DNA from 3 places in the Marinactinospora endophytica genome. Region 3 is predicted to be linked to each of the others. Evidence: riboswitches for the same ligand, from Rfam matches in the RefSeq annotation. Region 3 holds a riboswitch; each other region holds the start of a gene.
What was found. A riboswitch is a leader RNA that binds a small molecule or an ion and turns the genes downstream of it on or off. The one in region 3 is predicted to bind thiamine pyrophosphate.
Positions count from the first base shown of each region.

Region 1: linked by a shared signal. The riboswitch ahead of ACYVHU_RS08330 (ECF transporter S component) and the one ahead of thiO (glycine oxidase ThiO) in region 3 are both predicted to bind thiamine pyrophosphate.
Region 2: linked by a shared signal. The riboswitch ahead of thiD (bifunctional hydroxymethylpyrimidine kinase/phosphomethylpyrimidine kinase) and the one ahead of thiO (glycine oxidase ThiO) in region 3 are both predicted to bind thiamine pyrophosphate.

Region 1 is NZ_BAAGVM010000003.1:372,873-383,316, forward strand. It holds gene treS (maltose alpha-D-glucosyltransferase) at 1-917, opposite strand, end outside; gene ACYVHU_RS08320 (alpha-1,4-glucan--maltose-1-phosphate maltosyltransferase) at 1,015-3,036, opposite strand; gene glgP (alpha-glucan family phosphorylase) at 3,553-6,177, shown strand; TPP riboswitch at 6,284-6,390, shown strand; gene ACYVHU_RS08330 (ECF transporter S component) at 6,500-7,105, shown strand; gene ACYVHU_RS08335 (ABC transporter ATP-binding protein) at 7,110-8,645, shown strand; gene ACYVHU_RS08340 (energy-coupling factor transporter transmembrane component T family protein) at 8,642-9,421, shown strand; gene ACYVHU_RS08345 (enoyl-CoA hydratase/isomerase family protein) at 9,751-10,444, shown strand, end outside.
Region 2 is NZ_BAAGVM010000006.1:64,710-75,153, forward strand. It holds gene rocD (ornithine--oxo-acid transaminase) at 1-375, opposite strand, end outside; gene ACYVHU_RS13220 (acyl-CoA synthetase) at 898-2,553, shown strand; gene ACYVHU_RS13225 (serine/threonine-protein kinase) at 2,675-3,694, shown strand; TPP riboswitch at 3,748-3,842, shown strand; gene thiD (bifunctional hydroxymethylpyrimidine kinase/phosphomethylpyrimidine kinase) at 3,832-4,635, shown strand; gene ACYVHU_RS13235 (alanine/glycine:cation symporter family protein) at 5,054-6,469, opposite strand; gene ACYVHU_RS13240 (DUF6457 domain-containing protein) at 6,665-6,913, opposite strand; gene ACYVHU_RS13245 (glycosyltransferase family 4 protein) at 7,213-8,397, shown strand; gene ACYVHU_RS13250 (pyridoxal phosphate-dependent aminotransferase) at 8,459-9,736, opposite strand; gene ACYVHU_RS13255 (LysR family transcriptional regulator) at 9,879-10,444, shown strand, end outside.
Region 3 is NZ_BAAGVM010000001.1:547,793-558,236, forward strand. It holds gene pknB (Stk1 family PASTA domain-containing Ser/Thr kinase) at 1-1,636, opposite strand, end outside; gene ACYVHU_RS02430 (thiazole synthase) at 1,823-2,629, opposite strand; gene thiS (sulfur carrier protein ThiS) at 2,631-2,831, opposite strand; gene thiO (glycine oxidase ThiO) at 2,898-4,085, opposite strand; TPP riboswitch at 4,054-4,164, opposite strand; gene ACYVHU_RS02445 (Rv2175c family DNA-binding protein) at 4,305-4,664, shown strand; gene thiE (thiamine phosphate synthase) at 4,769-5,419, shown strand; gene ACYVHU_RS02455 (DUF418 domain-containing protein) at 5,448-6,683, opposite strand; gene ACYVHU_RS02460 (polyprenyl synthetase family protein) at 6,807-7,877, opposite strand; gene metF (methylenetetrahydrofolate reductase [NAD(P)H]) at 8,006-8,959, shown strand; gene ACYVHU_RS02470 (GNAT family N-acetyltransferase) at 8,871-9,488, opposite strand; gene ACYVHU_RS02475 (YbaK/EbsC family protein) at 9,516-10,004, opposite strand; gene ACYVHU_RS02480 (SAV_6107 family HEPN domain-containing protein) at 10,320-10,444, shown strand, end outside.

The sequences.
Region 1 (10,444 bases), on a different contig from region 3:
ATCTCCGAGATCGGGTAGCGCTGCTCGCGGCGCACGGCCATGAACATCCGCGGCATCAGCGGGAAGTGGAAGTTCATGTGGCACTCGTCGCCACCGGCCTCGAAGTCGCCGAAGTAGTCGACCACGTCGGCCGGCCACTGGTTGGCCTCGCTCAGCAGGACCCGGTCGGGGTAGAGCCGGTCGACCTCGGCGCGGATCCGCTTGAGGAACTCGTGCGTCTCCTTGAGGTTCTCGCAGTTGGTTCCTTCGCGTTCGTACAGGTAGGGCACCGCGTCCAGCCGGAAGCCGTCGATGCCGAGGTCCAACCAGAACCGCAGTACTTCGAGGATCGCCTCCTGAACCGCCGGGTTCTCGAAGTTGAGGTCGGGCTGGTGGGAGAAGAACCGGTGCCAGTAGTACTGGCCGCGCACCTCGTCGTAGGTCCAGTTGGACTGCTCGGTGTCGACGAAGATGATCCGGGCGTCGCTGTAGCGCTCGGTGGTGTCGGACCAGACGTAGAAGTCGCCGTAGGGGCCGTCCGGGTCCTCGCGGGAGGCCTTGAACCACGGGTGCTGGTCGCTGGTGTGGTTCATGACCAGGTCCGCGATGACCCGGATACCGCGCTTGTGGGCCTCTTCGACGAGCTCCACGAAGTCGGCGATCTGCCCGAACTCCGGGAGGATCTTCATGTAGTCCGAGATGTCGTAACCGCCGTCGCGCAGCGGGGACTCGTACAGGGGGAGCAACCAGATGCAGTCGATCCCCAACCACTCGAGATAGTCGAGCTTCTCGATGAGTCCGCGCAGGTCACCGGTGCCATCGCCGTTGGAGTCGTAGAAACCCCGGGCGAGCACCTCGTAGAAAACCGCGTGTTTGTACCAGTAGGGGTCACGAGGCTTCTCGTGCGTGAACGTGTCGGGCACGGCCACAAGGGGCATGGGGCTGGTGCCTGGCACCGGCTCGGGTGTGGTCACGATGTACTACTCCACCAGTTGGCTTTCCAGTTCGCTCCCCCGATCGGACTCCGCTGACGGGTCAGGGAGCACCTTCGTGAGAGGTGACTGTGAATATGTGTGCGGACTGGACATGCGGGTCGAGGCGGACGTAATTTGCCTCTCCCCATTGATACGACTCGCCCGACAATTGGTCCGTGACGGTGATCCGGTCGCCGGGAGAGAACCCGAGAGCGGGCATATCGAGCCACACCGTCGCCTCGCGCGTGTGGTGTGGGTCGAGATTGGCGACGACCAGGATGGTGTCCGCGTCGTGATGGGGTGTGCCCGCGCGTGGAATTCCGTCGGTTCCGTGGTCGCCGGTCCGGGCCAGCCGTTTGGAGAAGCAGATCAGCTCCGGCTGGTCGACATGGTGGAACCGCAGGTTACGCAGTTCCTGCAATGCCGGGTGGTTGCGCCGCAGGTAGTTTAGCCTGCGGATCAACGGGGTTATGGTCGTTCCGGCCGCCTCGGCGGCGGCCCAATCCCGGGGTTTGTACTGGTATTTCTCGGAGTCGAGGTATTCCTCGCTCCCGGGACGCACCGCCCTGTTCTCACACAGTTCATACCCCGAATAGATCCCCCACGTCGGCGACATCGTGGCGGCGAGGATCGCGCGGATCTCGAACGCCGGACGCCCACCGTGCTGGAGGTAGGCGTGCAGGATGTCGGGCGTGTTGGGGAAGAGGTTGGGACGCATGTAGGCGGCCGATTCGCCGCTGAGCTCGCCGAGGTAGTCCTCCAGCTCCTCCTTGGTGTTGCGCCAGGTGAAGTAGGTGTAGGACTGGTGGAAGCCGACCTTGGCCAGCGTGTGCATCATCGCCGGACGGGTGAACGCCTCGGCCAGGAAGAGCACGTCGGGGTCGGTCTCGGCGATGTCGGCGAGCAGCCGCTCCCAGAAGGCCACCGGTTTGGTGTGGGGGTTGTCGACCCGGAAGATCCGCACGCCGTGCGCCATCCAGTGCCGCACGATCCGGCGGACCTCCTGGAAGATCCCCTCGGGGTCCCTGTCGAAGTTCAGCGGATAGATGTCCTGGTACTTCTTCGGCGGGTTCTCGGCGTAGGCGATGGACCCGTCGGCGCGCACCGTGAACCACTCGGGGTGTTCGGTGACCCAGGGGTGGTCCGGCGACGCCTGGAGGGCCAGGTCCAGGGCGATCTCCAGGCCGTGTTCGCGGGCCTCGGCGACGAAGGCGTCGAAGTCCTCGATCGTGCCCAGGTCGGGGTGGACGGCGTCGTGGCCTCCCTCGTGCGAACCGATGGCCCAGACCGATCCGGGGTCGCCGGGCTGGGCGACCAGCGAGTTGTTGCGGCCCTTGCGGAAGGAGTGGCCGACGGGGTGGATGGGGGGCAGGTAGACGACGTCGAAGCCCATCTCGGCGATCGCGGGCAGCCGTTTGGCCGCGGTCGCGAACGTGCCGGAACGCTGCTCGCCCTCCTCGCCGTCGAGGACCGTCGCCCCCTCGGAGCGGGGGAAGAACTCGTACCAGGAGCCGACCAGCGCCCGACGGCGGTGGACGACGATCGGATGGCGCCGGGAGCGCGTGACGAGCTCCCGGAGCGGGTTGGCGGCCATCTCGTCCAGCACCTCGGCAGCGGTGGCGGCCGCGAGGCGGTCCACGGCCGGCAGGGTGGGGTCGCGCAGCACGGAGGCGAGCCTGGCCAGCGCCGGGCGTTTGGGCACGCGCTTGGCCGCGCGCTCGAACAGGCGGGCGCCCTCCTCCAGCATGAGGTCGACGTCCTGGCCGAGCGGGATCTTGATCTCGGCGTTGTGCCGCCAGGTCGCGAACGGATCGCTCCACGCCTCGATCCCGAACGTCCAGCGTCCCTCGGAGGAGACGGTCACCTCGGCGCCGTAGCGGTCGGTGCCGGGCGCGAGCTCGCGCATCGGCACGAGGGGGCGCCGGCGACCCTGGGGGTCCCACAGGACCACGCCGGCGCTGAGTGAGTCGTGTCCTTCACGGAAGACGGTCGCGCTCACCGGAAAGGTCTCTCCGGCCACGGCCTTGGCCGGGCCGAGGTCGACCACCGGGGCGATGTCGAGAATGGGGAATCGTCCGATCACAGGTGCACCGTAGATGTCGAGAAATATGGGCGGATCTGGTGATGTGCGCTTTGGAGAAGCCGATTCGGTCTGTTGATGCGCCCGAAAAGCCCGCCGCAGGGGTGTGCGGACCGGGCTGTCCAGTGCGCCTCAATCTCTATCGTCGGCGCCGTTTAGGCACTCTCCGACAGTCCGGGTCGTTCTATTTTTGTGATAGTACTCACAGCGTTGGTCACGTGAGTCAACCTTGCCATTTTTTGACCAGGCGTGATGTCAAGGGCGAATCGGTCGCCGGGAACGTGGGCAACTCCCGTACCGGTCGTTACCGGATGGTTAACGGGGGAGAGGCGCGCCGGATTGTACGTGACGGAAAAGTAAAAAGATCGTTTCGGGCGTCTCAGGGGAATACGCGAGTTTGCCATTCCGGCACTCCTCGCGTTTCGGTACGTCCCTCCGAAAACCCCTATTTCCGACACTTTGCGCCGGCTTGCTCGTTGGGCTCGCATACCGCCCCCACATTGGCTAGCCTCACGCTCCGTGAAGGCGATCCGCAGGTTCACCGTCCGTACCGTCCTACCCGAGGAGCTGTCCCAGTTGGGCAGGCTCGCGGCCAACCTCCGCTGGGCGTGGCACGCACCCACCCGCGAGGTGTTCGCCGCGATCGACCCAGAGGTGTGGGAGGCCGTCGAACACGACCCCCTCCGGCTGCTGGGCGAGGTCACCAGCGAACGGCTCACCGAACTCGCCGCCGATGACGGCTTCCGCGCCCGGCTGGACGAGGTCGCCGCCGACCTCGACGCCTACCTCACCGAACCGCGCTGGTACCAGAACGAGACGGGGGACGGCGCGCCCCCGCCCTCGGCCATCGCCTACTTCTCCGCCGAGTACGGGCTGACCGCGGCCCTGCCCCAGTACTCCGGTGGCCTGGGCATCCTCGCCGGCGACCACCTCAAGAGCGCCAGCGACCTGGGCGTCCCGGTCATCGGCGTGGGACTGCTCTACCGGCACGGGTACTTCTCCCAGAAGCTCTCCCCCGAGGGGTGGCAGCTGGAGGACTACCCCGAGATCGACCCGCGCGGGCTGCCCATGACCCAGCTCCAGGGCGCCGACGGCGAACCCGTGCGCATCTCCGTGGGCCTTCCCGGAGGCCGCGCCCTTGTCGCGCACGTGTGGGTGATCAAGGTCGGCCGTGTCCCGCTGCTGCTCCTCGACGCCTGCCAGGAGATGAACGATCCCGAGCTGCGCAGCGTCACCGACCGTCTCTACGGAGGCGGCACCGAGCACCGACTGCGGCAGGAGCTGCTGCTCGGCGTCGGCGGGGTGCGGGCGGTACGCGCCTACTGCGAGCTGACCGGGCACCCCGTCCCCGAGGTCTTCCACATGAACGAGGGGCACGCCGGTTTCCTCGGACTGGAGCGCGTCCGCGAGTACGTGGCGGCCGACGGACTCACCTTCGAGCAGGCCCTTGAGGCCACCCGCACCGGAACCGTGTTCACCACCCACACCCCGGTTCCCGCCGGCATCGACCGGTTCCCGCGTGATCTGGTCGAACGCCACTTCAGCGGCGACAACGCCATCGACGGGCTGCCGGTGGAGCGGATCATGGCCCTGGGCGCCGAGAGCTACGAGGGCGGCGATCCCGGGGTGTTCAACATGGCCGTCATGGGGATGCGGCTGGCCCAGCGCGTCAACGGGGTCAGCCTGCTGCACGGCGAGGTCAGCAGGCGGATGTTCCAGGGCCTGTGGCCGGGGTTCGACACCGCCGAGGTCCCCATCACCTCCATCACCAACGGCGTGCACGCCCGCACCTGGGTCGCCGAGGAGGCGCAGGAGCTCGCCGCGCGGATCGTCGACGACTCCGACGAGTTCACCCGGGTGGAGGGGTGGCGCAAGGTCGTCGGCGCCTCCGAGCGCGAGCTGTGGGAGATGCGCCGCACCCTGCGCGAGCGCCTCGTCGTCGACGCGCGCCGGCGGCTGCGCCGCTCCTGGCGCCAGCGCGGCGCGAGCGAGGCCGAGCTCGGCTGGATCGACGACGTCCTCGACCCGAACATCCTGACGATCGGCTTCGCCCGGCGGGTGCCCTCCTACAAGAGGCTCACGCTCATGCTGCGCGACCGCGACCGGTTGAAGTCGCTGCTGCTGCACCCACAGCGCCCGCTCCAGATCGTCATCGCGGGCAAGGCCCATCCCGCCGATGACGGCGGCAAGCGGCTGATCCAGGAGATCGTGCGCTTCGCCGACGATCCCGAGGTGCGCCACCGCATCGTCTTCCTGCCCGACTACGACATGGCGCTGGCCCGCTCGCTCGTCCAGGGCAGCGACGTGTGGCTGAACAACCCCCTGCGCCCGTTGGAGGCGTGCGGCACATCGGGCATGAAGGTCGCGCTCAACGGCGGTCTCAACCTGTCCATCCGCGACGGCTGGTGGGACGAGTGGTTCGACGGCTCCAACGGCTGGGCGATCCCCACCGCCGACGGCGTCGCCGAGCCCGACCGCCGGGACGCGATCGAGGCCGCCGCGCTGTACGACCTGTTCGAGGAGCAGGTCGCCCCGTTGTTCTACGACCACGATGAGGACGACCTGCCCAAGCGCTGGATCGAGATGGTCAAGCACACCCTGGTGTCCCTGGGTCCCAAGGTGCTGGCCACCCGGATGGTGTGCGACTACGTGGAGCGGCTGTACCGTCCCGCCGCCGAGTCCTCCCGGCGGGTGGCCGCCGACGGACTGGCCGGGGTGCGCGACCTCGCCGAGTGGAAACAGCGGGTGGTCCGTTCCTGGCCGGGGGTGCACATCGAGCACGTCGAGGTGGCCGGGGTCGAGGACCCGCCCCAGGTGGGAGGCGAGCTGAAGGTCCGGGCCACGGTCGTGCTCGGCGACCTGGAGCCCGCCGACGTGCGCGTCGAGGTCGCGCTGGGGCGGCTGGACGGCGCGGGAGAGCTGGTCGAGCCGTCGTTCGCCCGGCTTTCCGCCGCCGAGGGGAAACCGGCCGACAGCCCGCTCGTGCGCTACTCCGGCTCGATCCCCCTGGACCGTCCCGGGGCCTGCGGCTACACCGTGCGGGTGCTGCCCGACCACCCGTTGCTCGCGCATCCGGCCGAGCTGGGCCTGATCGTCGTGCCCGAACCACCCGAGGGCATGGTCGCGGGGATGCCGTTGCGTTGACGCCGACCGCCCCGGTCCCGCGGTAGCCGGGGCCGGGGCGGTCTCGTCCGCGGGCATCGGTTCGGGCCGTCCTTGACGGGGCAGGGCGAATGGCGCCCATAATGGGAGAAACCGACAGGGGAGCGCTTCGGCGCTGAGAGTGCGGGGCAGCCCGCAGACCCTTACACACCTGATCTGGGTCATGCCAGCGAAGGAAGTCGTGGGAACCGCCGACCGGCCGTCACACCCCACGCGCCGGTCCGCGTAGGACCTGCGCCGCACGGGTGGCCGGCGGCGCTCTTGGCCTGGGCCCTCTCGCTCTTCTCCACGCGAAGGGACACCCGTGAAACCCTCAACCCCCGCCCACAAGGACCCCGGACCGCCCATCCGACGCCGATGGCGCACCGTCGACATCGTGGTCGCCGCCGTCGTCGGCGTCGCGGTCGGCGTCGTCTTCTGGCTGTGGGGCCTGGTCTGGCAGGCCACCGAGGTCCTGTTCGTCTTCTTCCCACCGGCGCAGGCCGTCCTCTACGGGGTGTGGATGCTGCCGGGCGTGCTCGGCGCGCTGATCATCCGCAAGCCGGGAGCGGCGCTGCTCACCTCCATCACGGCGGCGTCCGTCTCGGCGTTCCTGGGCACCACGTGGGGCCTGACCGTCGTCCTTGAGGGAGCCCTCCAGGGGCTGCTGCCCGAGCTGGTCTTCGCGGCCTTCCTGTACCGGCGGTGGAACGTCGGCGTCAGCGTCCTCGCCGCGATGGCGGCCGGACTGTCCCCCGCGGTCCTCGACAACGTCCGCTACTACCCGACCTGGCCGTTGGAGTACCAGCTCGCCTACGGCGGTCTCGTCCTGATCAGCGCGGCCCTCATCGCCGGGGTCGGCGCGCGGCTGTTGACCACGGCGCTGGCCCGGGCCGGCGCGCTGGCGCCGTTCCCGTCGGCGCGGGGCTGAGGGCATGCCGGATCCGAGCCAGGGGGCCCGCGTCGAGCTCGCCGGATGGGGCTGGCGCCACTCCGGCCGGCGGGAATGGGCGCTGCGCGGTGTGGACCTGACCATCGAACCGGGGGAGCGCGTCCTGCTCCTGGGCGCGTCGGGGGCGGGCAAGAGCACCCTGCTGCACGCCATGGCCGGGCTCACCGGCCCCGAGCGGGCGATCGACGGCGAGCAGGAGGGGAGCCTGCTGGTCGACGGCGAGCCGGCCGCCGCCCGCAGGGGCGGGACCGGCCTGGTCGCCCAGGACCCCGAGACGCAGCTCGTCATGGCCCGGGCCGGCGACGACGTCGCTTTTGGGCCGGAGAACCTCGGAGTGGCGCGCGAGGAGATCTGGCGCCGGGTGGACACGGCGCTGCGCGAGGTCGGTTTCCCCTACGGCCCGCAGCGTTCCACCGCCGCGCTGTCGGGAGGCGAGAAGCAGCGGCTCGTCGTCGCCGGCGCGTTGGCCATGCGTCCGCGGCTGCTCCTGCTGGACGAGCCCACCGCCAACCTCGACCCCGAGGGCGCGCGGGTGGTGCGCGGGCTCGTGGCCCGCCTGGCCGAGACGCGCGGAGCCACCCTGGTGCTGGTCGAACACCGGGTGGCGGAGGTGACCGACCTGGTGGACCGGGTGGTCGTGGTCGAACCGGGCGGCGGCGTCGTCGCGGACGGACCACCCCACGAGGTCTTCACCCGGCACGGCGCGGACCTGGCCGCCCGAGGCGTGTGGGTGCCCGGCCACGAACCCCGGGTCGCCCTTCCTGCGGCCCCGGCGGGAGAGACGCTCCTGGAGGCCGTGGCGTGCGTCCTGCGCACGCCCCCCGAACCGGGCCTGGGCGGCGCCGGCCCGCGGACGGTGCTGGAGTCGGTGAACGAGACCGTGCGCTCGGCCGGCGCGACAGCGCTGACCGGACCCAACGGGGCCGGCAAGTCCACGCTGCTGGCGGCCCTGGCCGGGCTGGCCGCGCCCCACTCCGGCGAGGTGCGCCCGCGCGGTCCACTGGCGGCGGAGGACACCCGGCCCCTGCACCGTTGGCCGGCCCGCCGCCTCGCCCGCAGGATCGGCACCGTGTTCCAGCACGCCGAGGACCAGTTCGTCACCACCACCGTCCGCGACGAACTGCGCTTCGCGCCGCTGCGCGCCGGGATGCGGCGGGCCGAGGCCGACGTGTGGGTGACGGAGCTGATGGAACGGCTGCGGCTGGCCCCGCTGGCCGACGAACACCCGTTCACGCTGTCCGGAGGGGAGAAGCGCCGGTTGTCGGTGGCGACCGCGCTCAGCTCCGGTCCCGCCCACGCCCCCGATGTGCTCGTCCTGGACGAGCCGACCTTCGGGCAGGACACCCGGACGTGGCGGGAGCTGGTGGAGCTGCTGGCGGATCTGCGCGCCCAGGGGCGGGCGATCGTCATGGCCACCCACGACGAACTGCTGCTGCGCACCCTCGCCGACGTCGAGCTGCGGGTGGGCGGGGGACGGGTCCACCGCGCCGCCCCCCACGCGCGGGAGGAGGCCCGATGAGCACCGTGGCGCCGCGGGACGACATCGTCGCGGAAAGGGAGCCGTCGGTGGGCGGGGCGCGCACGTGGCTGCGCCGCGTCAACCCGGCGGCCAAGCTGCTGGCCGCGCTGATCATGGCCTTCGGCCTGCTCGTCGTCGTCGACCCGGTCACCGGCGGCGTGGCGCTCGCGGCCGGCCTGGCGCTGGTCCCGTTCAGCGGGGTCGGGCGGCGCACGCTGCTGCTCGTGGGCGTCCCGTTCCTGGTGATGGGCCTGTCCTCCGGGGTGGTCAACCTCCTGTTCGGGGAGGAGGGGGCGCTGGGCGCGCTCGGGGCCGCCATCCGGGTCATGGCCATCGCGTTGCCGGGGGTCCTCGCCGGGGTCACCACCGACCCCACCGACCTCGCCGACGCCCTCGTCCAGCGGTTGCGGGTGCCCGAACGGCCGGCGCTGGGGGCCCTGGCCGCGTTGCGGCTGGTCCCGTTGCTGGCCGGCCAGTGGCGCACGCTCACCCTGGCCCGTCGGGCGCGCGGCCTGGACGCCGGGGGGAACCCGGTGACGGCCGCCGCGATCTTCGCCGGCAAGGTGTTCGCGTTGCTCGTGCGCTCCATCCGGACCGGCACCCTGCTGGCGACCGCGATGGAGGCCCGGGCGTTCGGCACGGGCCCGCGCACCCAGGCCAGGAACAGCCCGTGGGGCAACGGCGACACGGCCGTGGTCGCGGGGGCGGTCCTGGTGGTCGCCGCGGCGCACGGGACCTCCCTGGCCGTGGGCACCTGGACGCCGCTGTTCGGGTGAGCCCGAAGGGGCCCACCCGGCGCGGGGCGCGGATCCCGAGGGTCTCCCGCGCTCCCGCTCGCCGCCGCGCCTGTCCCCTGAACGACCGCCCGTCGCGGGGGAGCGAGACATGGGTGACACAGCGGCGGACGGGAGGGCGGCGCCTGCCGGGGCCGTGCCGTTCCACCGGGCCTCCCGCCGCCGGCCACCGGACCGGTCGACGGCGGTCGAGGATCCGGTGTCGGAGGAAGGGACGGCCGGCCTCTCACGGGTGCCGCCTGGCAGCGGCGCGTCGCCGGGTGATAGGCAGTGCACTGGAAACGATCCGTACGGAGAAGAAGGTGGTGCCCGTGGGCGAGTTCGTTCGCGTCGAGGCGGTGCCGGACCAACCCGCCGTCGCCGTCATCCGGCTGGACCGGCCCAAGATGAACGCGCTCAACGCCCAGGTCCAGGCGGAGATCGCCGAGGCGGCGGCCGAGGTGGGCGCCGACGACACGGTGCGGGGCGTGGTGGTCTACGGCGGCGAACGGGTGTTCGCCGCGGGCGCCGACATCAAGGAGATGGCGGACATGTCCTACGCGCGAATGGCCGCCCACTCCGCGCGTCTGCAGGAGTCCTTCACCGCGGTGGCGCGCATCCCCAAACCGGTCGTCGCCGCGATCACCGGCTACGCGCTCGGAGGCGGCTGCGAGCTCGCGCTGTGCGCGGACTTCAGGGTCGCCGCGGAGGACGCCAAGCTCGGCCAGCCCGAGATCCAGCTCGGCATCATCCCCGGCGCGGGGGGAACCCAGCGACTGCCGCGCCTGGTCGGCCCGGCCAGGGCCAAGGACCTCATCTACACGGGCCGCCACGTCGAGGCCCGTGAGGCGCTGGAGATGGGCCTGGTCGATAGGGTGGTCCCGGCCCAGGAGGTCTATCCGACCGCGGTCGCGATGGCCGCGCGCTACGCCGACGGTCCGGCCGTCGCGTTGCGGGCCGCCAAACAGGCCATCGACAACGGTCTGGAGGTCGACCTGGACACCGGCCTGGAGATCGAGCGCCTCC
Region 2 (10,444 bases), on a different contig from region 3:
GGTGTTCATGGGCAGGACCTGTTCCTTGCCCACCAGCTGCGCCAGTGAGGTGACGAACGGCGCGAACTGGTCGTTGTAGAAGGCCCTGCTGGTGAGGGTGACGCGGTCGATCTGCCGGTGCGCCGCGGCGAGCAGGTCGGGGTTGCGGTGCCCGAAGTTCATCGCCGAGTAGCCGGCCAGGCAGTCGAGGTAGCGTCGGCCCTCGACGTCGGTCACCCAGGCGCCCTCGCCTTCGGCGATGACGACGGGCAAGGGGGCGTAGTTGTGCGCCGAGTGGGTTTCGGCGAGTCCGATGTGCTGTGTGGTGGAGATGACGGGGCCGGCGGGGTCTCCGCCGTTCACCGCTTCGTGGCCCAGACTGCGCGTGTCGCTCATCCAGCTCTCCGATCACCGTTGATCGTGGTTCGATCACGGCCCGCCCGTTGAGAAGGCATGCCCGGAAATCCGTTCCGGGCTCTGTTCGGGTGGCCCCCAGCAGTGGAACAGACGGGGCCCTTGGGAGGCAAGGACCGGGATGCGCCGAAGTGGCGCGTACTCCGTCGGCGGATCGTGTTGTCGCCTCATCCTTCCCCCCGTGGTCTCGTCCGCGCGCCGGAGGACACGTGGGGTGACCGCCCGCACGCACCGCTGTCCGGCACGTCACCTCTCCCCTGTTCATGCCCGTGACCTGGGATTTCACCCCCGTCGCGCCGTGAGCCCCGACACAGGGCCGTGTGGGGTGGGAGCGGGACCGGCGACGCGCGCGGACGTCCGCCCGTGGAAGGGCTGCTGAGGCGCGTTCCCGGCGGTCGGGACCGCCACGCGAAGAGGCGACCCCGGTCCGACGTGACCTGGCCCATACCTGCAGGATCGGTCCTCATATCCGTCCGGGGGGTGGGACGCATGCGAAGGACACACATGACCGAAAAGCGATGTCGACGAGCCGGTTCCCCGGCGTCGGGCTCCGGCTTCTCGCTGGAGGCCGCCCTGGCCGCCGTCGCCGCGGCGGTGCCCTGGCGCACGGCGGTGATCTCCGGGGAGCGCCGCGTCCCCTTCGTCGAGCTCGACGAGAGAGCCGGCCGCTTCGCCCGACACCTGCGCGAGGCGGGCGTCCGGCCCGGGGAGCACGTGGCGATCCTGGCGTTCAACCGGGTCGAGTGGTTGGAGGCCGCGTTCGGCGCCTGGCGCGCCGGGGCGGTGCCGGTGAACGTGAACTACCGCTACGTCGCCGGGGAGTTGCGGCACGTCCTGTCCGACGCCGACGTGGTGGCGCTGGTCGCCGAACGGTCGCTGGTCGGCCGGGTGGCCGAGGTCCGCGCCGACCTTCCCCGGCTGCGGCACGTGGTGCTGCTGGAGGACGGTTCCCCCGGTCCCGCCGCCCTGCCCGGGACCGACTACGAGACCGCGCTGGCCACCGCGCGCCCCGCTCCCACGGAACCCCCACGGACCTGCGGGGACGACCTCTACCTGCTCTACACCGGCGGCACGACGGGCTACCCCAAGGGGGTCATGTGGCGTCAGGAGGACCTGTTCCACGTGGCGTTGGAGCGGCGCCGGCCCGGCACCCCGCGCGCCGCTGGTGTCGATGACCTGGCCGCGCGGGCGCGGTCGGCGCAGGCGCGGCGGATGCTCGTGCTCGGACCGCTCATGCACGCCGCGGGACAGTGGAACGCGTTGAGCGCGTTGCTGAGCGGGTTGACGGTGGTGCTCAACACCGACCGCCGGTTCGTTCCCGAACGGGTGGTGGCGTTGGCCGACCGCGAGGCCGTCCACACGCTGCAGTGCGTCGGTGACGCGATGGCCCGGCCGATCGGCGAACAGCTGCTCGCCGAGCCCCACCGTTGTCCGGAGCTGACGGTGGTGACCTCGGGCGGGACCCCGTTGACGCCCACGGTGCGGGAGATATGGCGGTCGTGGCGGCCGGGGATCACGCTCAACGACAGTTACGGCGGATCGGAGACGGGGGTCTGCGGGGCCTCGCAGAGCGATTCGGCCGACACCGCGCGGCGTTTCACGATGGGTGCGAGCGTGGCGGTGCTCGACGACGCGCTGCGCCCGTTGCCGCCGGGGTCACCTCAGATCGGCCGGATCGCGCGCACCGGCCGCATCCCGCTGGGCTACTACAACGATCCGGTGAAGACCGCGGAGACGTTCCCCGTGGACGCGGAGGGCCGGCGGTGGGCGATGTCGGGTGATTTCGGGACGGTCGCGGCGGACGGTTCGATCACGTTGCTGGGACGCGGTTCGGCCGTCATCAACACCGGTGGGGAGAAGGTCTACCCCGAGGAGGTCGAATCGGTCCTGAAGGCCCACCCCGACATCGATGACACGATCGTGGTCTCGGCCCCGGACGAACGCCTAGGCCAGCGCGTCGCCGCGGTCGTGGCGTTGGCCCCGGGCCGCCGCCCCTCCGACGAGCAGATCCGGGACTTCTGCCGCGCCCGCCTCGCCGGTTTCAAGGTGCCCCGCAGGATCCACGTCGTGGCCGAGGTCAAGCGCACGGCCGTCGGCAAGCAGGACTACCGCTGGGCCGCGGCCGTGGCCCGCGGGACGGTGCCCTCCGGCGAGCGCTGAGCCGGACGGTGCGGGGCGGGAAAGGTCCCGCTATCGTCTGGATCCATGGCCCCCCGCTCACTCGCCGGACGTTACCGTCTCCTGGAGCCGATCGGCCACGGCGGGATGGGAACGGTCTGGCATGCCGAGGACGAGTTGCTGTGCCGCCGGGTGGCGGTCAAGTGAGGTCCGGGTCTCCCCCGACCTCGACCCCGACCTGCGCGAGGAGCTGCTGCGCCGCACCATGCGCGAGGCGCGCATCTGCGCGGGGCTGAGCCACCCGTCGATCGTGACCGTCCACGACGTGGTGCGCGAGGCCGACCGGCCCTGGATCGTCATGGAGCTGCTGCGCGGCCGGGCGCTGGACCGGATGGTGGAGGAGGAGGGACCGCTTCCGCCACGTCGGGTGGCCGAGATCGGCCGCCGGCTCGTGGCCGCCCTGGAGGCCGCGCACGCCACGGGCGTGCTGCACCGTGACGTCAAGCCCGGCAACGTCCTGGTGCTGCCGGACGGCCGGGTGGTCCTCACCGACTTCGGCATCGCCGTGTCGGACACGGAGGAGTCGTTGACGCTGACCGGCCGGCTGCCGGGCTCGTCCGGCTACGTGGCGCCGGAGCGGCTGCGGGACGGGACGGTGACGGCCGCCTCGGACCTGTGGTCGCTGGGGGCGACCCTGTACTTCGCGGTGGAGGGGCGGGCCGCCTTCGAGCGCGCCTCGCAGGCGGAGCGGCTCACCGCCGCGCTGGAGGAGCAGCCCGACCCGATGCGGCTGGCCGGACCGTTGCGTCCGGTGCTCAACGGCATGCTCCAGTACGACCCCCGGCACCGGCCTTCGGGGCGCGAACTGGACGTGGCGCTCGCCTCCGTCGCCGACGCCCCACAGGACTCCACCCCCACCCGCCTGGACGTGTCGGAGCTGAAGGGGGCCTGGCGGGAGGTGACGCCGGCCCGGGGCCGGGGGACGATGGCGTGGGCTCCCCCGGCGCCCACCGCGGAGGTGGGAGGGGACGGACGCTGGTGGAGGCTGGCGGTGTCGGTGGTGGCCGGCATCATCACGCTGATCGTCGCGCCGCTGCTGGTGGAGTACCTGTCCTCCCTCCTCATCCCCGACGATCCGCCCGAGCCATCGCCGCAGGTCACCGCCACGCAGGATGCGGGCTGAGCGAACGGGGCGGGACGGGGAACACGGGCGGGGGTCGCGGCGTTGCTATGGTCTGCCTGGGCGCGGGGTGCCGGTCGGGGCCGGCTGAGATCACACCCGTGAACCTGATCTAGTTCGTACTAGCGAAGGAACGTCCGGTGAGCAGTTTCAACATCCTGTCCATCGCGGGTACCGACCCCAGCGGCGGGGCGGGGATCCAGGCCGACCTGAAAGCCTTCTCCGCGCTGGGCGGATATGGCATGAGCGTGGTCACCGCGCTGGTGGCCCAGACCACGACGGGCGTCACCGAGGTCCTCGACGTCCCGCCGGAGTTCGTCACCTCCCAGCTCGACACCCTGCTGGGCGACGTCCGCGTGGACGCGGTGAAGATCGGGATGCTCTCGACCACCGGGGTGATCGAGGCGGTCGCCGGGGCCATCGACCGCCACGGTCTGACCCGGATCGTGCTCGACCCCGTCATGGTGGCCAAGAGCGGTGACCGGTTGCTGGCCGCCGACGCGATCGAGGCGGTGCGGTCGGAGCTGCTGCCGCGCGCCGACCTGATCACGCCGAACCTGCCGGAGGCCGCGGACCTGCTCGGGGAACCCGAGGCGGTCGACCTCGACGGGATGCGGGCGCAGGCCGAGCGGCTGGTCAAGCTGGGCGCCCGCCGGGTGCTGCTCAAGGGCGGACACCTCGACGGGGAGAACAGCACCGACCTGCTGGTCGGGCCGGAGGGCGAGGCCGAGACGTTCACCGCCGCGCGGATCGCGACGGACAACACCCACGGGACCGGGTGCACGCTGTCGTCGGCGATCGCCGCGCTGCGCCCGCAGCGAGCGTCGTGGTCACAGGCGGTCGGCGACGCCAAGAGGTACCTGACCGAGGCGCTGCGCCGCGCCGACGAGCTGGAGGTCGGCCGCGGCAAGGGACCGGTACACCACTTCCACGCCTGGTGGTGACGGCGCCGTCGCCGCCCGACTCCCCTCCGGGAGTGCCGGGGACGGCCGGGCGCACCGGTCGGGCGCGTGCCCCGGTGCGCCTCCGGGCGGCGGCGGGTCCTGGCGCGAGGGTCAGGGTCCTTCGCGCCCCCGCCCTCGCGTTCCGCCCGGTCCTTCGGGCCGGCCCTGTGTCCGGGGTCGCGGAGGCCGCGCGGGGCCCCAGGTGACGGACGCGGGGCGGGCGTCCGACCGCGCCGGCCGGCCCCGGGCTGTCGCCCGTCGCGCGACCGGTCGACAGCGCCCGCGCGCCTTCGGTCCGGGCGGGGGTTCCGCACCACGTCGCCCCGGCAGGCCACCACCTTCGGACCTTCCGGGAACCCCGTGAACGGGAGCGGGGCGCGACGGCCGGGGCCGTCGCGCCCCGCGGGGCCGTTCGGGTTCAGGAACGGACGTCGACCATCTCGGCCTTACGCCACTCGGGGTCGGCGAAGTACTTCTTGGTCTCCGCGACCACGATGGGCGACAGCAGCAGCAGACCCACCAGGTTGGGCAGCGCCATCAGACCGTTGGCGATGTCGCTGAAGGTCCAGGCGAGGCTGAGCTCGATGGTCGCGCCGACGTAGACGACGGCGACGAACAGCAGCCGGAACGGTACGACCGCCTTGCGGCCCACGAGGAAGTCCATGCACCGCTCGCCGTAGTAGCACCAGCCGACCAGCGTGGTGAAGGCGAAGAAGACCAGGCTGATCGACACGATGTAGCCGCCGAGGGGGGCCAGCCCCCCGGAGATCGCGCCGAAGCCCTCCGACAGGGCGAAGGAGGTCATCAGCGACCCGTCGTCGCTGTTGGCGGAGCTCCAGGCGCCGGTGACGATGATGACCATGCCGGTCATCGTGACGACGATGATGGTGTCGATGAAGGTCTGGGTCATCGACACCATGGCCTGCCGGACCGGCTGCCCGGTCTTGGCCGCCGCGGCGGCGATGCCGCCGGTGCCCAGACCCGACTCGTTGGAGAACATCCCGCGCGCCATGCCCTGCTGGATGGCGATCATCAGCGCCGAACCGGCGAAGCCGCCGACGGCGGCGGTACCGGTGAAGGCGTCGGTGAAGACCAGCGCGAGCGCCCCCGGCAGGTCGGTGACGTGCACGGCCAGCACGATCAGCGAGGCGACGACGTAGAGGATGATCATGACCGGCACGACCGCCGAGGCGAACCGGCCGATGCTCTTGATACCGCCGAGGACCACGGCCGCCACGACGACGACCAGGATCACGCCGGTGACCTGCTCGGGGACGTTCCAGGTGCCGGCGAGCTGGCCGGCGACGGCGTTGGCCTGGGTCATGTTGCCGATGCCGAACGCCGCGATGGCGCCGAACAGGGCGAACAGCAGGCCCAGCGTCTTGCCCAGGCCGCCGCCGAGGCCACGGCTCAGGTAGAACATCGGACCGCCGCTCATCTCGCCCTTGCTGTCGGGGCGGCGGTACTTCACGCCGAGGAGCGCCTCGCTGTACTTGGTGGCCATACCGAGCACGCCCGTGACCCACATCCAAAACAGCGCGCCCGGGCCACCGACGCCGATGGCCAGCGCGACACCGGAGATGTTGCCGACGCCGACGGTCGCGGCGAGCGCGGTGCTGAGCGCCTGGTAGTGGGAGACGTCGCCCTTGGCCTCCTCACCGCTCTCCTTGCGGCGCACGAAGGCCAGCCACAGGGCGTGGAAGAGCACGCGGAACTGGAGGCCGCGCAGCCGCACCGTGAGGTAGATGCCCGTGACCAGGAGGAGCGGAATGAGGACGTAGGGCCCCCAGACGGTCGAGGACACCTGGTCGAGGATGCCCTGGAGTTGTTCCACGGAGGAGCTCCCTTGAGTGTCGTTCCGGGAAACCGTCGTCCGGACGCGCGTCGGTGACGTGGACCGGGCCGGCGGTGGCTGGGCGCACCATACGGCGAAGGGGCCGGTACGCACGGCAAGGTTTACACCGTTTCGTCACTTCGGCGTCACGTTTCTCCCTCACCCCGGTTTCGGCCACCTCCGGCCCCGCCCGAATCAACTGCCGGACTTGTCACCCGCCTGTTCGAGGGCCAGCCGGCTCAGGACCCGCGCGGCCTGCTCGGAGTCGGCGCCCCGGCCCACCGCGATGCCCAGGAGGTAGGTGGTCAATGGGGCGGCGGGCCGGGCGACGGAGTGCGCGGCGTCCTTGGCCAGGTCGAGGATCCGGTCGACGTCGGCCTTGCCGATCTCGTCCGGCAGGTCCAGCTCGGCGCGGACGCGCTCGGCCCATTCGACGAGGGTCATGCGACTCCCTTTCATTGTCCGGGGACGGTGCGGGTTCCCATGCTGCCGTGCCGGGGGCCGCGATGGGAGGTCGCGGAGCGGCGCGGCGGCCGTGGATCCCTACCCACCACCGCTCGTTCACCCCGTGTGGCGATCCGGTTCACGCCGGCTGTCTAGCGTCGAAGGCGAGGTGAGCGCCCTTGCCCGGCCGCCGCCTCCCCTCCCGGCGCCGCCGGGCGCCGGCCCCTCCCGGCTGACTGGGGAGAAGTCCCATGACCTCCGTCCTCGTTCCCCCCGCCCCCCTTCCATCGGCGCCCCCCATGCGCGTCGCCATCGTGACCGAGTCCTTCCTTCCACAGGTCAACGGCGTCACCAACTCGGTGTGCCGGACCGTCGAGCACCTGGCCGCGCGCGGCCACGAGGTCGTCGTCCTCGCGCCGGGGCCAGGCCCCCTCTCATACGCGGGACGGCCCGTGCTGCGCCTGCCGGCCACCCCGCTGCCCGGCTACCGTTCGTTCCGCGTCGGCCTGCCGGCCCGGCGCATGGTGACGGCCGCGTTGCGCGCCTTCTCCCCCGACGTCGTGCACCTGGCCTCGCCCGCCCTGCTCGGCTGGGCCGCGATGGAGGCGGCGCGGCGCTGGGCGCTGCCGACGGTGGCGGTCTTCCAGACCGACCTCGTCGGCTTCGCCGGTCGCTACGGCCTTCCCGCCTCCGAGCGGCTGTGGCCGTTGCTGCGCCGGGTGCACGCGGCCGCGGACCTGACGCTGGTGCCCTCGTCGGCGACCCTGAGCCGCCTCTCCGAGCTGGGCTTCCCCCGGCTCGCGCTGTGGCCACGGGGGGTGGACGGCGAACGGTTCTCCCCCCGGCACCGTGACGAGGAGCTGCGTCGACGTCTCGCTCCCGGCGGCGAGGTGCTCGTCGGCTACGTGGGCCGGCTCTCCCGGGACAAGCGCGTGGGGCTGCTGGCCGAGGTGGCGCGGTTGCGTGGAGCCCGGTTGGTCGTCGTCGGCGACGGCCCGGAACTCTCCCGGTTGCGCCGTCGGATCCCCGGGGCGGTATTCCTCGGGCAGTTGTCCGGCGAGAGGCTGTCGCGCGTGTTCGCGTCGATCGACGTGTTCGTCCACACCGGCGCCGACGAGACGTTCTGCCAGTCGGTACAGGAGGCCCTGGCCTCGGGTGTGCCCGTCGTCGCGCCCGCCGCGGGCGGTCCCCTCGATCTCGTCCGCGACGGGCGCAACGGGCTGCTCTACGCACCGGACTCGGTGCGCGAGCTGCGTGTGGCGGCGGGGCGGCTCATCCACAATCCCGGCCTGCGTTCCCGGCTCGCCGACGCTGCTCGGTCCGGCGTCGTCGCGCGGACCTGGACGGTGGTCAACGATCGGCTGCTGGAACACTACCGGGACGTGATCTCGCCGGCCGCTGCCCCGGTGGCGCCGGGGAGCGGGGCACGGCGTGTCCCGCCACCACGGTCGGGAGGTCGGGCGCTGGTGCCGTCCTCGCGGTGACGCCGCGCCCTCCCCGCCGTTGATCCCGCCGCCCGCCCCGGGGCGGGCGGCGGAAGCTTGCTCACCCCACCGCCACCCGGGCGGGGCCGGTCACCGCGGCCAGCACCTCTTCGAGCCGGTCGAGGTGGGAGCGGACCCAGGGCAGGAGCGTGGGGTCCTCGGCGTCGAGCGCGCCGCGGCGCTGCGCCTCGCTGGTGCCGTAGAGCAGGCTGGTCGCCACCCGCAACCGCAGCGCCGTGTCCGATTCGCCGAACTCCACGGCGGGCAGCACGCCGACGCCGTGCTCCTCCAGGAGGAAGGCCGCCAGAGCGGGGCCGGTCGTGACGCCGTGGTCGCGTTCCAGCCGTTGCCGGCAGTTGTCGAAGTCGGGGTAGAGGTAGAAACCCGCCTGGGGTGGGGCCACCATGGCCCCGGCCGCGGCGAACCGGTCGGCCACGGCCCGCGCGACGATGCCGTGCAGGCGGCGGCTACGCGCGACGTGCTCGACGAGTTCGGCGGGTTCCGTGAAGGCGTAGGCGGCCGCCTGTTGCACCGGGCCGGCCGGGCTGGACCAGATCTCGCTGGCGATACCGACCAGGTCGGCCCCGATCCTGCGCCCCATCTCGCTTTCGGGGAGGCGGGCCACGCCGATCCGCCACCCTCCCAGGGCCAGGCTCTTGCTCAGCCCGGTCGTGATGATCGTGCGTTCGGGGGCGAACTCCGCGGCGCTGTGCACCTCGGTCGCGGGGTCGTGGACGAGGTCACGGTAGATCTCGTCGGAGACGATGACGAGATCGAGGTCGCGTGCCGCCTCGGCGAGCCTGCGCACCGTATCGTGCGAGGCGACGGTGCCGGTGGGGTTGTCGGGAACCGTGGCGATGACGGCCCGCACGTCACGTCCCTCGGCCCGGGCCGCGGTGACGGCCGCGCGCAGCAGGTCGGGTTCGGGCACCCCGCCCTGGGCGGGCGGGGTCGGCACGAGGAGCGGTCGGCATCCCGCCAGCTGGGCCTGCGCCGCGTAGCTGACCCAACTCGGCGAGGCGATGGCCACGTCCCCGCCGATGGCGGGCAACAGCGCGTACAGCAGGGGCTTGCTCCCCGGCCCGGCGACCACCTGGTCGGCCCGGGTGGGAAGGTCGCGGCGCGTCCAGTACCCGGCGGCCGCCTCGCGCAGTTCCTCGCTTCCCGCCACCGGGCCGTAGGCGTTACGGCCGCCCGCGGCGGACAGGGCGTCGCGCAGGGCCGGGTGGACGGGCAGACCCGCTTCGCCGAAGCCCATCGGCAGAACGGGCAGTCCCTGGCGCCTCCTTTCCGTCAGGGCCTCGTTGACGGCGAGGGTGGCGGACACGGTGACAGCCATGGAGAGATCAACTCCGCATATGTGCAGTGGTGGCGATGAGAGCCGGTCGGCCTCTTCCTCGGCCTCCGGCTACCCCTAAGACTGCCGATCCGCCTCCGTTAGCACAAGCGACTCTTTGCGAGGGTTACCATAAGCTTCCCTTATGCTTGATCTACGCCGGCTCAACGTCCTCAAAGAGTTCGCCGCCCAAGGGACCATCGCGGCCACCGCCACCGCCCTCGGCTACACCCCCTCCGCGGTGTCACAGCAACTGTCGACCTTGGAGCGCGAGGTGGGGACGGCTCTGCTGGACCGTACCGCCCGCAGCGCCGAGCTCACCGACGCCGGGCGGCTGCTCGCCGAGCACGCCGAGCAGATCCTGGCCATGGTCGAGGCGGCCGAGGCGGTGCTGGCCGCGCAGAACGGCGTGCCGCTCGGCCGGGTCACCATCACGGCCTTCCCCACCGCGGCGGTGGCCTTCGCCCCCGTCCTGGCGCAGAGCCTGCACGAGCACCCGGGGCTGCAACTGGTGTTGCGCCAGTCCTCGGAGGGGGCGGGCAAACGCCAGGTGGCCGCGGGGGAGGCCGACATCGCGCTGGTCGACGACTGGACGGGACAGCTCCCCGACAGCCTCTCCGGCAAGCTGCGCCACCACCACCTGCTCAACGACCCGATGGTGCTCGCGGTACCCGAGGGGCACCGGCTGGCCGACCCCGACCGCCCCGTCGA
Region 3 (10,444 bases):
GCTCCATGACCTGTCCGGCGGGAACGTCGTCGCTGGGCTTTTGGGTGACGTCCACCTGCAGCCCCTTGTCCTCCAGCAGGCTCCTGGCCTCGTCCTGGTCACGGCCGACGACGCCGGGCAACTCGAAGCCGGCGCTGACCGTCAGGGTCACCGCCTCCTCGCGATCGGCCTGCTCGCCGCTTTCGGGGTCGGAGGACAGCACCGTCCCGGACTTCTGGTCGTAGGAGACCGTCGTCTCCTCCTCGATCAGGGTGATGCCGTTGTCCTCCAGCAGGGTGCGCGCCTCTTCGACGGGCTTGCCCACGACATCGGGCATCTCGACGCTCTGGGGTCCCTTGGACAGGGCCACCGTCACGGTCTCGCCCGGAAGGAGTCGGCCGTTGGCCGCCGGAGTCGACTCGGCGATCGCGTCGATCTCGGCCTCGTCGCTGTAGACGGCCTCCTCGGCCACCTCCAATTTCAGACCGTGGCTGGCCAGCTCCTGTTGGGCCTGCTCGCGCGACATCCCCACCAGGTCGGGGACGCTCTCGTAGCGACCGAGCAGCATCCACCAGCCGAAGCCCAGCAGGGCCACCAGCACCAGGGAGCCGACGAGCAGGATCGGCAGGTTCGCGCCGGGGCCGCTCCGTCGCCGTCGGTGGCCGGAGCCCTCGGAGGCGAGGCCGATCTCATCGAGGTCGACGACGAGGGTCCGGTTGAGCTCGCTGTCCCCGCTCTCGGGCACTCCTGTGGAGGAGGCCCCCGGGGCATGGCCGACCATCGTCCCGTTGGGGCCGGTGCCGCCTCCCAGGGCCTGGTGGACCTCGAACAACGAGGCGAGGAACCGGCCGGCGTCCGCGGGACGGTAGTCGGGGTTGCGCTCGGTGGCCCGGAGCACGAGCTCGTCCACCTCGGGCGGGATGCCGGGGACGATGTGGGAGGGGGGAGGGACGTCCTCGTTGACGTGCTGGTAGGCCACGGTGATGGCGTTCTCGCCGGTGTGCGGCTGCTCGCCGGTGAGAAGCTCGTACAGCATGATGCCCGCGGCGTAGACGTCGCTGCGGGCGTCGGCCAGGCTCTGCGAGATCTGCTCGGGGGACAGGTAGGCCGCCGTGCCCATCAGGGTCCCGGTCCTGGTCAGCTCTTGCTGCGTCGCCTCGATGACCCGGGCCAGGCCGAAGTCCACGACCTTGACGCGCCCCTCCTGGTCGATCAGGACGTTCTCGGGCTTGACGTCACGGTGCACCATGCCGGCGCGATGCGCCGCGCCCAGGGCGGCCAGCACCGGGATCATGACCTGCAACGCCTCGACGGGGGAGAAGCGCCCGCGGGCCGTCAACACGTCGCGCAGCGTACGACCGGGAACGTACTCCATGGCCAGGAAGACGCGCCCCTGGTCGGTCCCCTGGTCGTAGACCTGGACCACGTTGGGATGGGACAGCTTGGCCACGGCGTGCGCCTCGTTGATGAAGCGGCGCACGAAGGTGGGGTCCTGGGCGAGCGAGGTGTGCATGACCTTCAACGCGACACGCCGGTCCAGCCGGAGGTCGTGCGCAAGGTAGACCGTCGCCATGCCTCCACCCGCCAGGCGCGCCTCGATGGAGTAGCGATGGTCGAGGGTCGCGCCAACGAGCGGGTCCGCAGTCGTCATGTCCACGAGGGTGAGTTTACGGGCGATCGCGACGATGCGGGCGGGTCGTGGCCGCGTGCCGCCACGAAACGCGGAGGCCACGGGCGGGGGCCGGCCCCGATCCGCCCGCGACCGGGAGGACGTCGCGCGGCGTGATCGGACGGTGTGCGTCCGGTCACGCCGCTTTCCGCCGGCTGTCGTGCCCTGGGCGGATCAGTCCACCGCGGGGGAGGAGGCGTGCGCGTAGCGGCGTACCGGGATACGGCCGGCCCGCCGGGCCAGACGGCCGGCGGTGACCGCGTCACGCATCGCCGACGCCATGAGCACGGGCTCCTGCGCCCGGGTCACCGCGGTGGCGAGCAGCACCGCGTCACAGCCCAGTTCCATCGCCGACGCCGCCTCGCTCGCGGTTCCGATCCCCGCGTCCAAGATGACGGGGACGCCCGCCTGCTCCACGATCAACTCGATGTTGTGCGGGTTGCGGATGCCCAGCCCCGAGCCGATCGGCGCGCCCAACGGCATGACCGCGGCGCAGCCCACCTGCTCCAGGCGGCGGGCGAGGACGGGGTCGTCGTTGGTGTAGGGCAGGACGACGAACCCCTCGTCGACCAGCCGTTCGGCCGCGTCGAGCAGCTCCACCGGGTCGGGCAGCAGGGTGTGCTCGTCGGCGACGACCTCGAGTTTGACCCAGTTCGTCTCCAGGGCCTCGCGGGCCAGCCGCGCGGTGCGCACCGCGTCGGTCGCGGTGAAGCAGCCGGCGGTGTTGGGCAGCGCCCGGATCCGGTTACGGCGCAGCACGTCCCAGACCGAACCGGTCGACGTGGGATCGACCCGGCGCATCGCGACGGTGGTCATCTCGGTTCCAGAGGCCAGCAGCGCCTCCTCCAGCACTTGAAGGGAGGGGGCTCCGCCGGTGCCCATGATCAGCCGCGAGCCGAACTCCTCACCGGCGATGACGAGCCGATCGTGTTCGACGGCGGCCGACACCGCAGGACCGTCCGTTGTCGGGGTGGTGGTCATCTCAGCCTCCCTGCACCGCGGTGAGCACGTCCACGCGGTCCTCGGCCGAGACCGGGGTACCGCTCCACGCGGCCTTCGGTACGACCTCGTCGTTGACGGCGACGGCGACGCCGCCCGTTGCGTCGGTCAGCGACCGCACCAGGTCGGCCACCGTGGTGCCCGGGGCCAGATCGCGACGCTCACCGTTGACGATCACGTCCACTGCTTCACTCTTTCCTTCCTGGGCCGGGCGATGGCGCGGACCGCCCGGCCGCACGGGTGCGGCTGTTCAGACGGTCGCGGAGGCGTGCGAGAACCGGGTCGCGGCGAAGCGGCGCGCGTAGTCGGGGAGTTCCCCGGTCGTCAGCGCCTCGGCCATCGCGTCGCCCGTCGCCGGCGTGAACAGCACGCCGTGCCGGAAGTGACCGACGGCCAGGTGCAGACCGGGCACGCGGGTCGGCCCGAGCAGCGGCTCATTGTCGGGAGAGCCGGGGCGCAGGCCCACGCAGGTCTCCGCGATCTCCAGTTCGGTGACCCCCGGCACCAGCTCGCGGGCGTCGCGCAGGACCTCCCAGACGCCCCCGACGGTGAGCCGGGTGTCGTGGCCCATCTCCTCCTGGGTGGCGCCGAGCACGACCTCGCCGTCGACACGCGGGACCAGGTAGACGGGGGTGCCGCGGACCAGCCCCCGTACCGTGCGGGTCACGATCGGCTCCTCGCCCGAAGGGGTGCGCAGCCGCAGCAGCTGGCCCTTGACCGGACGCAGCGGGGGCACCACCCCCTCGGGCAGCCCGCCGATACGCGAAGTCCAGGTACCGGCCGCCAGGACGACCTGGTCGGCCTCCAGCCGCCGGCCGTCGTCCAGCAGGACGCCGCGGACCCGCTCCGCCGAGACGGCGACCTCCTCGACCCTCGCGTCCACCAGTGCCGCGCCGTGCCGTTCCGCGGCGGCGCGCAGCGCGGCCGTCAACCGGCGGGGGTCCACCGAGTGGTCGTCGGGGGCGAGGAGACCACCGCGGACGGAAGGGGCGACCATCGGCTCCAGCCTTCGGCACTCGCGTCCGGTGAGGCGCCGGGTCTGGATGCCCAGCCGTGCCTGGAGCTCCATCAATTCGGTGAGCCTGGCCAGGTCGTCGGTGTCGAAGGCGACCTGGAGGGTGCCCTCCGTGCGGTAGCCCACGTCATGCCCGCTGTCGGCGCGGAGTTCGGCGACGAACTCCGGATAGCGGTCGCGCGAGAGGAGCCCGAAGCGCATGAGCGCCTCTTCGCCGAACGTCGCCTCGGTGGCCGGGGTGAGCATGCCCGCGGCCACCCCCGACGCTTCGCCCGGGGTGTGGGGCGCCGCGACCGCCACGCGCAGCCCCAGCCGGGCCGCCCGCCAGGCGGTGACCAGGCCGATCAGTCCACCGCCGGCGACGATCACGTCGAAGTCGGTCGTCGTGCGCATGATGTCGCCCTCCGCTCCCTTCGCCGGCATGATCCGGATCAGGTTCGTGCGGTCGGAGGCGGTCAGCCTCCCTCTCAGCCGGGTCCGCCCGGCTCCCGCGGGGTTCTCGTGTCCTCGCGCCCATCCTAGTGGCGCCCTTTCGAGGGGACCGCGGAGGGGCTCTGGGCAGGGCGGGCGGCGGCTACGCCTAGAGCGATCACCGGCGGAAACCGGGTTTGGGAGGGGAAAGGGTGTGGGAAATTGGGTCACGTGACGCAGATCGACCCTGAGACCGACGCCCTCGTCGGCGACTGGCTGACTCTCCGGGAGGCCGCCAAGGCCCTGAACGTCAGCCCCAACCGCATCAAACAGCTCGTCCGCGAGCACCGACTCGCCGGGGCCGTGCGTGACGGCGAACTGTCGATTCCGGCGGCCTTCGTGACCGACGGCGAGATCGTCAAGGGACTTCCCGGAACCCTGACCGTGCTCGCCGACTGCGGGTTCGCCCCGGAGGAGTCCCTGCGGTGGATGTTCACCTCTGATGAGTCGCTGCCGGGCTCGCCCATCGACGCACTGCGGGCCAACCGCGGCACCGAAGTCCGGCGCCGTGCCCAGGCCATGCTGCTGTGACCTGACGGTGAACCCGACGGGCGTGGCCGGCCGTCCGGCCACGCCTCCCGCCCAGGGTGGGCCGGCGCGCGGGAGGGCGCGCCGCACGCCCTAACCTGGGCGGCGTGAATGCGAGCTTGCGAGAACGCCTGGAATCCGCCCGGCTCTACCTGTGCACCGACGCCCGCCGGGAACGAGGCGACCTGGCCGGGTTCCTCGACGAGGCCCTGGCCGGCGGCGTCGACATCGTCCAGTTGCGCGACAAGGGGCTGGAGGCCCGTCAGGAGCTGGAGGCGCTGGAGGTCATGCGCGAGGCGTGCGAACGCCATGGCGCGCTGCTGGCCGTCAACGATCGCGCGGACATCGCCCGCGCCGTCCGGGCCGACGTGCTGCACCTGGGCCAAAACGACCTGCCGGTCCCCTACGCCCGTGAAATCGTCGGCGATGGGCCGCTGATCGGGCGCTCCAACAACTCCCCGTCGGCCGCCGCGGCCTCCGCCGAGCAGGAGGGGGTGGACTACTTCTGCGTCGGACCGGTCTGGGCCACACCGACCAAGCCCGGCCGTCCCGCGGCGGGGATCCCCCTCGTGGAGTACGCCGCGGGTCTGGCCACCGCCCGCCCCTGGTTCGCCATCGGCGGCATCGACCTGGACAACCTCGACCAGGTGGTGGCGGCGGGCGCCCGTCGTGTCGTGGTCGTGCGGGCCATCACCGAGGCCGCCGATCCCCGTGCCGCCGCCGCGGAATTCCGCCGCAGGCTGACGGAGGCGGGCTGAGGCCCACCTCTACCGGCGGTCGGCCGGATCAGCTCCGGCCGGCCGCGCGACCGTAGGCGAGCCGGCGTAGCGCCGCCTCGGCGGGGCCACGCCGCCCCACGCGCTCCAGCGCGTAACAGCCGGCGACGGTGACCAGCCAGACGCCCAGCGCGAAGGCCGCCATGGCCGCGCTACCGAACTCGCCTCCGAGCCCAAGACCCCAGGCCGCCAGCAACGGCGCGCAGAGGGCCGACTGGGCCAGGTAGGCCGACAGCGAGCGTCGGCCCACGGCGGTGACGGCGGTGATGGCCAGGCCGTGCCGGGCACGGCCGGCCAGGCGGTGCCCCAGCAGCCCGAACAGCGCCACATAACCGATCCCGCAGGCCAGGCCGGTGGCCGTCTGGGTGAAGACGAACACCCAGCCCTGCTCGGCCGGCAGGGGCAGGGCGCCGAGGTGGTGCAGCGCGTTCGGCACTCCCCCCAGCAGGCCCAGGCCGACACCGACGACCGCCACCGTCCGGAGCAGGGGCAGGTGCAGGTGCGGTTCCTCCAGGATCTGTCGCCGTGCCGCCCAGAACCCGAGCAGGATCGCGATCGGAACGGACATGGACAACAGTCCCTGGTCGACCACCGCGGAGGGCCAGAACAGGACGCGCTCCACCACCGAGGTCGCGTAATTCCCCGTGGTCACGCTCGCGTTCAACCCCGCCATGAGGTCGCCCGCGCCCAAAGACCCCCCGAGCAGGGTGAGGGCGACGGCGCCCAGCACCGCCAGGATCCCGGCCAGGAAGAGCAGCGCGGCCAGGACACCGCCCCAGACCAGCAGCGTGGTGTCGCGCCGGCGCAGGAAGAGCGCGCCGAGGACCAGGCCGGCCAGGCCATAGGCGCCGAGCACGTCGCCCATCCACAGCAGCGCCGCGTGGAGGAACCCGAACACCAGGAGCCACAGGTTGCGCCGGCGCAGCAGGGCGCGCGCCGAGCGCTCCGGCACCCCCGCGGCCGTCTGACGCCGGAGCAGCTGCACCATCCCGTAGCCGAAGAGGAACGCGAACATCGGGTAGACGCGGGCGTCCACGGCGGTGATGATCACGAACTGCACGGCCCGGTCGAGCAGTGATCCCTCGGTGGGATGCACGGAGTAGCCGCTCAGTTCCCGTCCCCAGATGTACCAGGGGGTGTTGGCCAGCGCGATCAGGAGCAGCATCGACCCCCGGGCGAGGTCGGGGGCGAGGATCCGCTCGGACGCGCGAACGGGGCCGGGGGACGGGGCGGCGGGCGGGCTCATCGTGGGATCTCCAACTCGGGCGGAATCGCGGGCCGTGTCTCAGTCTGGGAGACGAGCGCGCACCCCGGCGTCCCCCATGAGGGGGAGGCCCCATGTGGAACCCGAAGGTGACACTCGGGTCCTTCAGTGTTTGCGCGCGGTGGCCGCCACGATCAGGTCGGCCAACGCGGAGCGGGCCTCTTCGGCGATCAGGTCGCTCTCCAGGGCCGTCGTCGCCTCACCGACGTAGTCGTCGATGCGCTGCTCGCACGCCGCCAGAGCACCGCTGTCGACGATGACGTCGCGCATCCACTCCACGTCCTCGGCGCTCAGCCCCGGATCGCCCAGCAGGTCCCGGAACCGGCGTGTCTCGGCTGCTTTGGCGCGGCTGAGCGTCTCGGCCACGATCAGGGTGCGCTTGCCCTCGCGCAGGTCGTCACCGGCGGGCTTGCCCGTCAACTCGGGGTCGCCGAACACGCCGAGCACGTCGTCGCGGAGCTGGAAGGCGATGCCGAGCGGAATCCCGTAGGCGGAGTAGACGGGGGCCAGCTCAACGCCGCGTCCGGCCAGCGCCGCTCCCAGATGCATAGGCCGCTCGACCGTGTACTTGGCCGACTTGTAACGCATGACCCGCAGCGACGCCTCGACGCTGTCGGCGCCCCGCGCCTGTTCCACCAGGTCCAGGTACTGACCCGCCATGACCTCGGTGCGCATCAGGTCGAACGGGCCCCGGCCCGCGCTCAGCGCGTCGGCGGGCAGGCCGCTGGCCTGATACATCTCGTCCGACCAGGCCAGGCACAGGTCGCCGAGCAGAACGGCCGCGCCGCGCCCGAACTCCAGCGACCCGCCGTCCCAGCCGGCGTCGGCGTGCAGGGCGGCCAGTTGCCGGTGGACGGCGGGGAGCCCCCTGCGGGTGTCGCTGTTGTCGATGACGTCGTCGTGGATGAGCGCGCAGGCCTGGAGGAATTCCAGGGACGCCGCCGCGGCGTAGATCTCCGGGACGTCCTCGCCGCCGGCCCCTCGCCACCCCCAGTAGCAGAACGCCGGACGCAGCCGCTTCCCCCCGGTGAGCATGGAGTCCAGGGAGTCGAGCAACGGGGCGAGCTCCGCGCCGATCTCCAGGACCTCGGGGCGGCGGCGCTGGACGAACCCGGCGAGCCGGGCGTCGATCGCCGGACGCACGAAGGAGACGGGGGAGGAGTGCGAGGAACTCATGGAGAGCAGGTTATCCCTTACCAGACCGGGGCCCATACCACCAGGTTCGGGACGTACTCCGTCGTCCCCGTGCCTCATCCGGCCACCGGCCGGGGCGCAGGATGACGACGTGGCCTAAGGTAAGGGTCATGCTTGGGTCACCGTCACGCTCCGGCGCGCCGCGGGGAGCCGCCCCTCGCCCGCGGCGCATCAGCGATCTTCTCGCCGCGGGCGAGACGACGTTCTCCTTCGAGTTCTTCCCGCCGAAGACCGCGGAGGGCGAACGCAAGTTCTGGCGGGTCATCCGCGAGATCGAGGCCCTGCAACCCTCCTTCGTGTCGGTCACCTACGGGGCGGGTGGCAGCACCCGCGACCGGACGGTCGAGATCACCGAGCGCGTGGCGACCGACACCACGCTCCTGCCGGTGGCCCACATGACGGCGGTCAACCACTCGCTGCGCGAGCTGCGTCATCTCATCGGCCGTTTCGCCGGCGTCGGGGTCACCAACATGCTGGCGTTGCGCGGCGATCCCCCGGGCGATCCGTTGGGCGAGTGGGTGCGCCATCCCGAGGGGCTGGAGTACGCCGAGGAGCTGGTCCGGCTCATCAAGGAGAGCGGGGACTTCAGCGTCGGCGTCGCGGCCTTCCCGCACAAGCACCCGCGTTCGGTCGACCTTGAGACTGACCTGGAGTACTTCGTCCGCAAGTGTCGGGCCGGAGCCGACTACGCGATCACCCAGATGTTCTTCGAGGCCGACCAGTACCTGCGGCTGCGCGACCGGGTGGCGGCCAAGGGGTGTGACATCCCCATCATCCCCGAGATCATGCCGGTGACGAAGCTGAGCACCATCGAGCGCTCCGAGCAGCTGTCGGGAGCGCCCTTCCCCCGTCGTCTGGCCGAGGAGTTCGAACGCCTCGGGGACGATCCCGAGGCGGTGCGTCAGCTCGGTATCGAGCAGGGGACCCGTCTGTGCGAACGGCTGCTGGCCGAAGGGGTGCCGGGCATCCACTTCATCACGCTGAACCAGTCGACCGCGACCCGGGAGATCTACCGGAGGATCGCCGGCTCGCGGGTTCCCGTAGGGGCAGCGTCGCGGCCATGATCGCGAACGGCTGGTCGGGGCTTCCCGGGAAGCGCAGCGAGTCCAGCACGTCGACGAAGCCGCACGAGAGGTAGAGCCGCCGCGCGCGGCTGGGGCCCACGGGGGTCGACAGCGCCGCGGTGCGCTCGGTCCGGCCAGAGGTGAGCCGTTCCAGCAGGGCGCGCCCCAGGCCCCGTCCCTGTGACTCCGGACGGACGTGGACCTCGGCGATCTCGAAGGAGTCGCCGAACCAGCGGGGAACGGCGGCGGGATCGTGCGCCGTCAGTTCCCGGGTGACCACGTCGTGCCACCACTGCCCGGCCCGCCCGTGGAAGCCGTAGGCGAAGCCCACGGCCTCGTCCGTGTCGGCCTTCACCGCCACGACGGAGTGGAACGAGGGCAGGTCGGCGTGGTGGTGCATGATGGCGCGCCGGCCGGGGAGAAGGTCGGGCTCGGGGCGCATGGCCGCGGAGTAGATCTCCGCCAGCGCCGGAATGGCGCGAACGAACGCCGGCGCGGCGAGATCCCATATCTCGGTCTGGGTGTCCACGGCGCTTCCTGGGACGGGATCGGCTGGTCAGTCCGCTCCGACGTCGGCGACCGTTCCGGAGGTGATCCGGACGAGTTCGGCGAACGAGGTCGGGAAGACGGTGTGCGGGTGTCCCGCTGCCGCCCACACTACGTCGTACCCGCGCAGCCATTCGTCGACCAGGGTGGGAATGGGCGAGGGGTGTCCCAACGGGGCGACGCCGCCGATGGGCTGTCCCGTGGCGGCGCGGACGAACTCCGGCGTGGCCCGTTCCACCGAGGTGGCGCCGAGGAGGGCGGCGACCTTGGCGGTGTCCACCCGGTGGGCGCCGCTGGTCAGCACGAGCAGCGGGGTGGGCCGGGGGGAACTGTCACAGGTCACCGCGAAGATGAGGCTGTTGGCGATCGCCCCGGTCGGACAGCCCAGCTGCCTGGCGGCGTCGGCCGCGGTTCGAGCGGGGTGGGGGAGTTCGCGTACCTCGCCGTTGACCCCGAGTTCGGCGAGGCGGTCGGCGACGAGCAGAGAGGCCGGTCCCATGGCGGCGATTGTACGCCGGAAGTTCCGCTCGCGTCCCGGTGATGACGAAGGCGCAGGTGGGCGGCCTTGACGAACAGGTGTTCGATAAGGTTCACTGAAATCAAGCCCTGGTCGGACGCACGGATCACCAAGGACGGAACGCTTTCCGCGTATGCGGGGCCGATCCCCTTCTGATCGACGGGTGACCCTGGAGCCCTTCACAGGCTCGTGCCCGGCGCCGCCCCCGCGGCGGACGGACACGGGAGCGGTCGGGCGGGAGGAGGGGAAGCCCCTCGCCCGGCCGCATCCAACGGGCACCCGGTTTGGAGGTCATCCATGACCGTCGTACAGCCACCCATCTTCTCCGCGGACCTGGTCAACGCGCGCCCGCGCCCGCGGACCGCCCCGGCGGCGCTGAACCTGCTCGAATCGGCTCACGGTTACCTACGCGACGCCGTCGA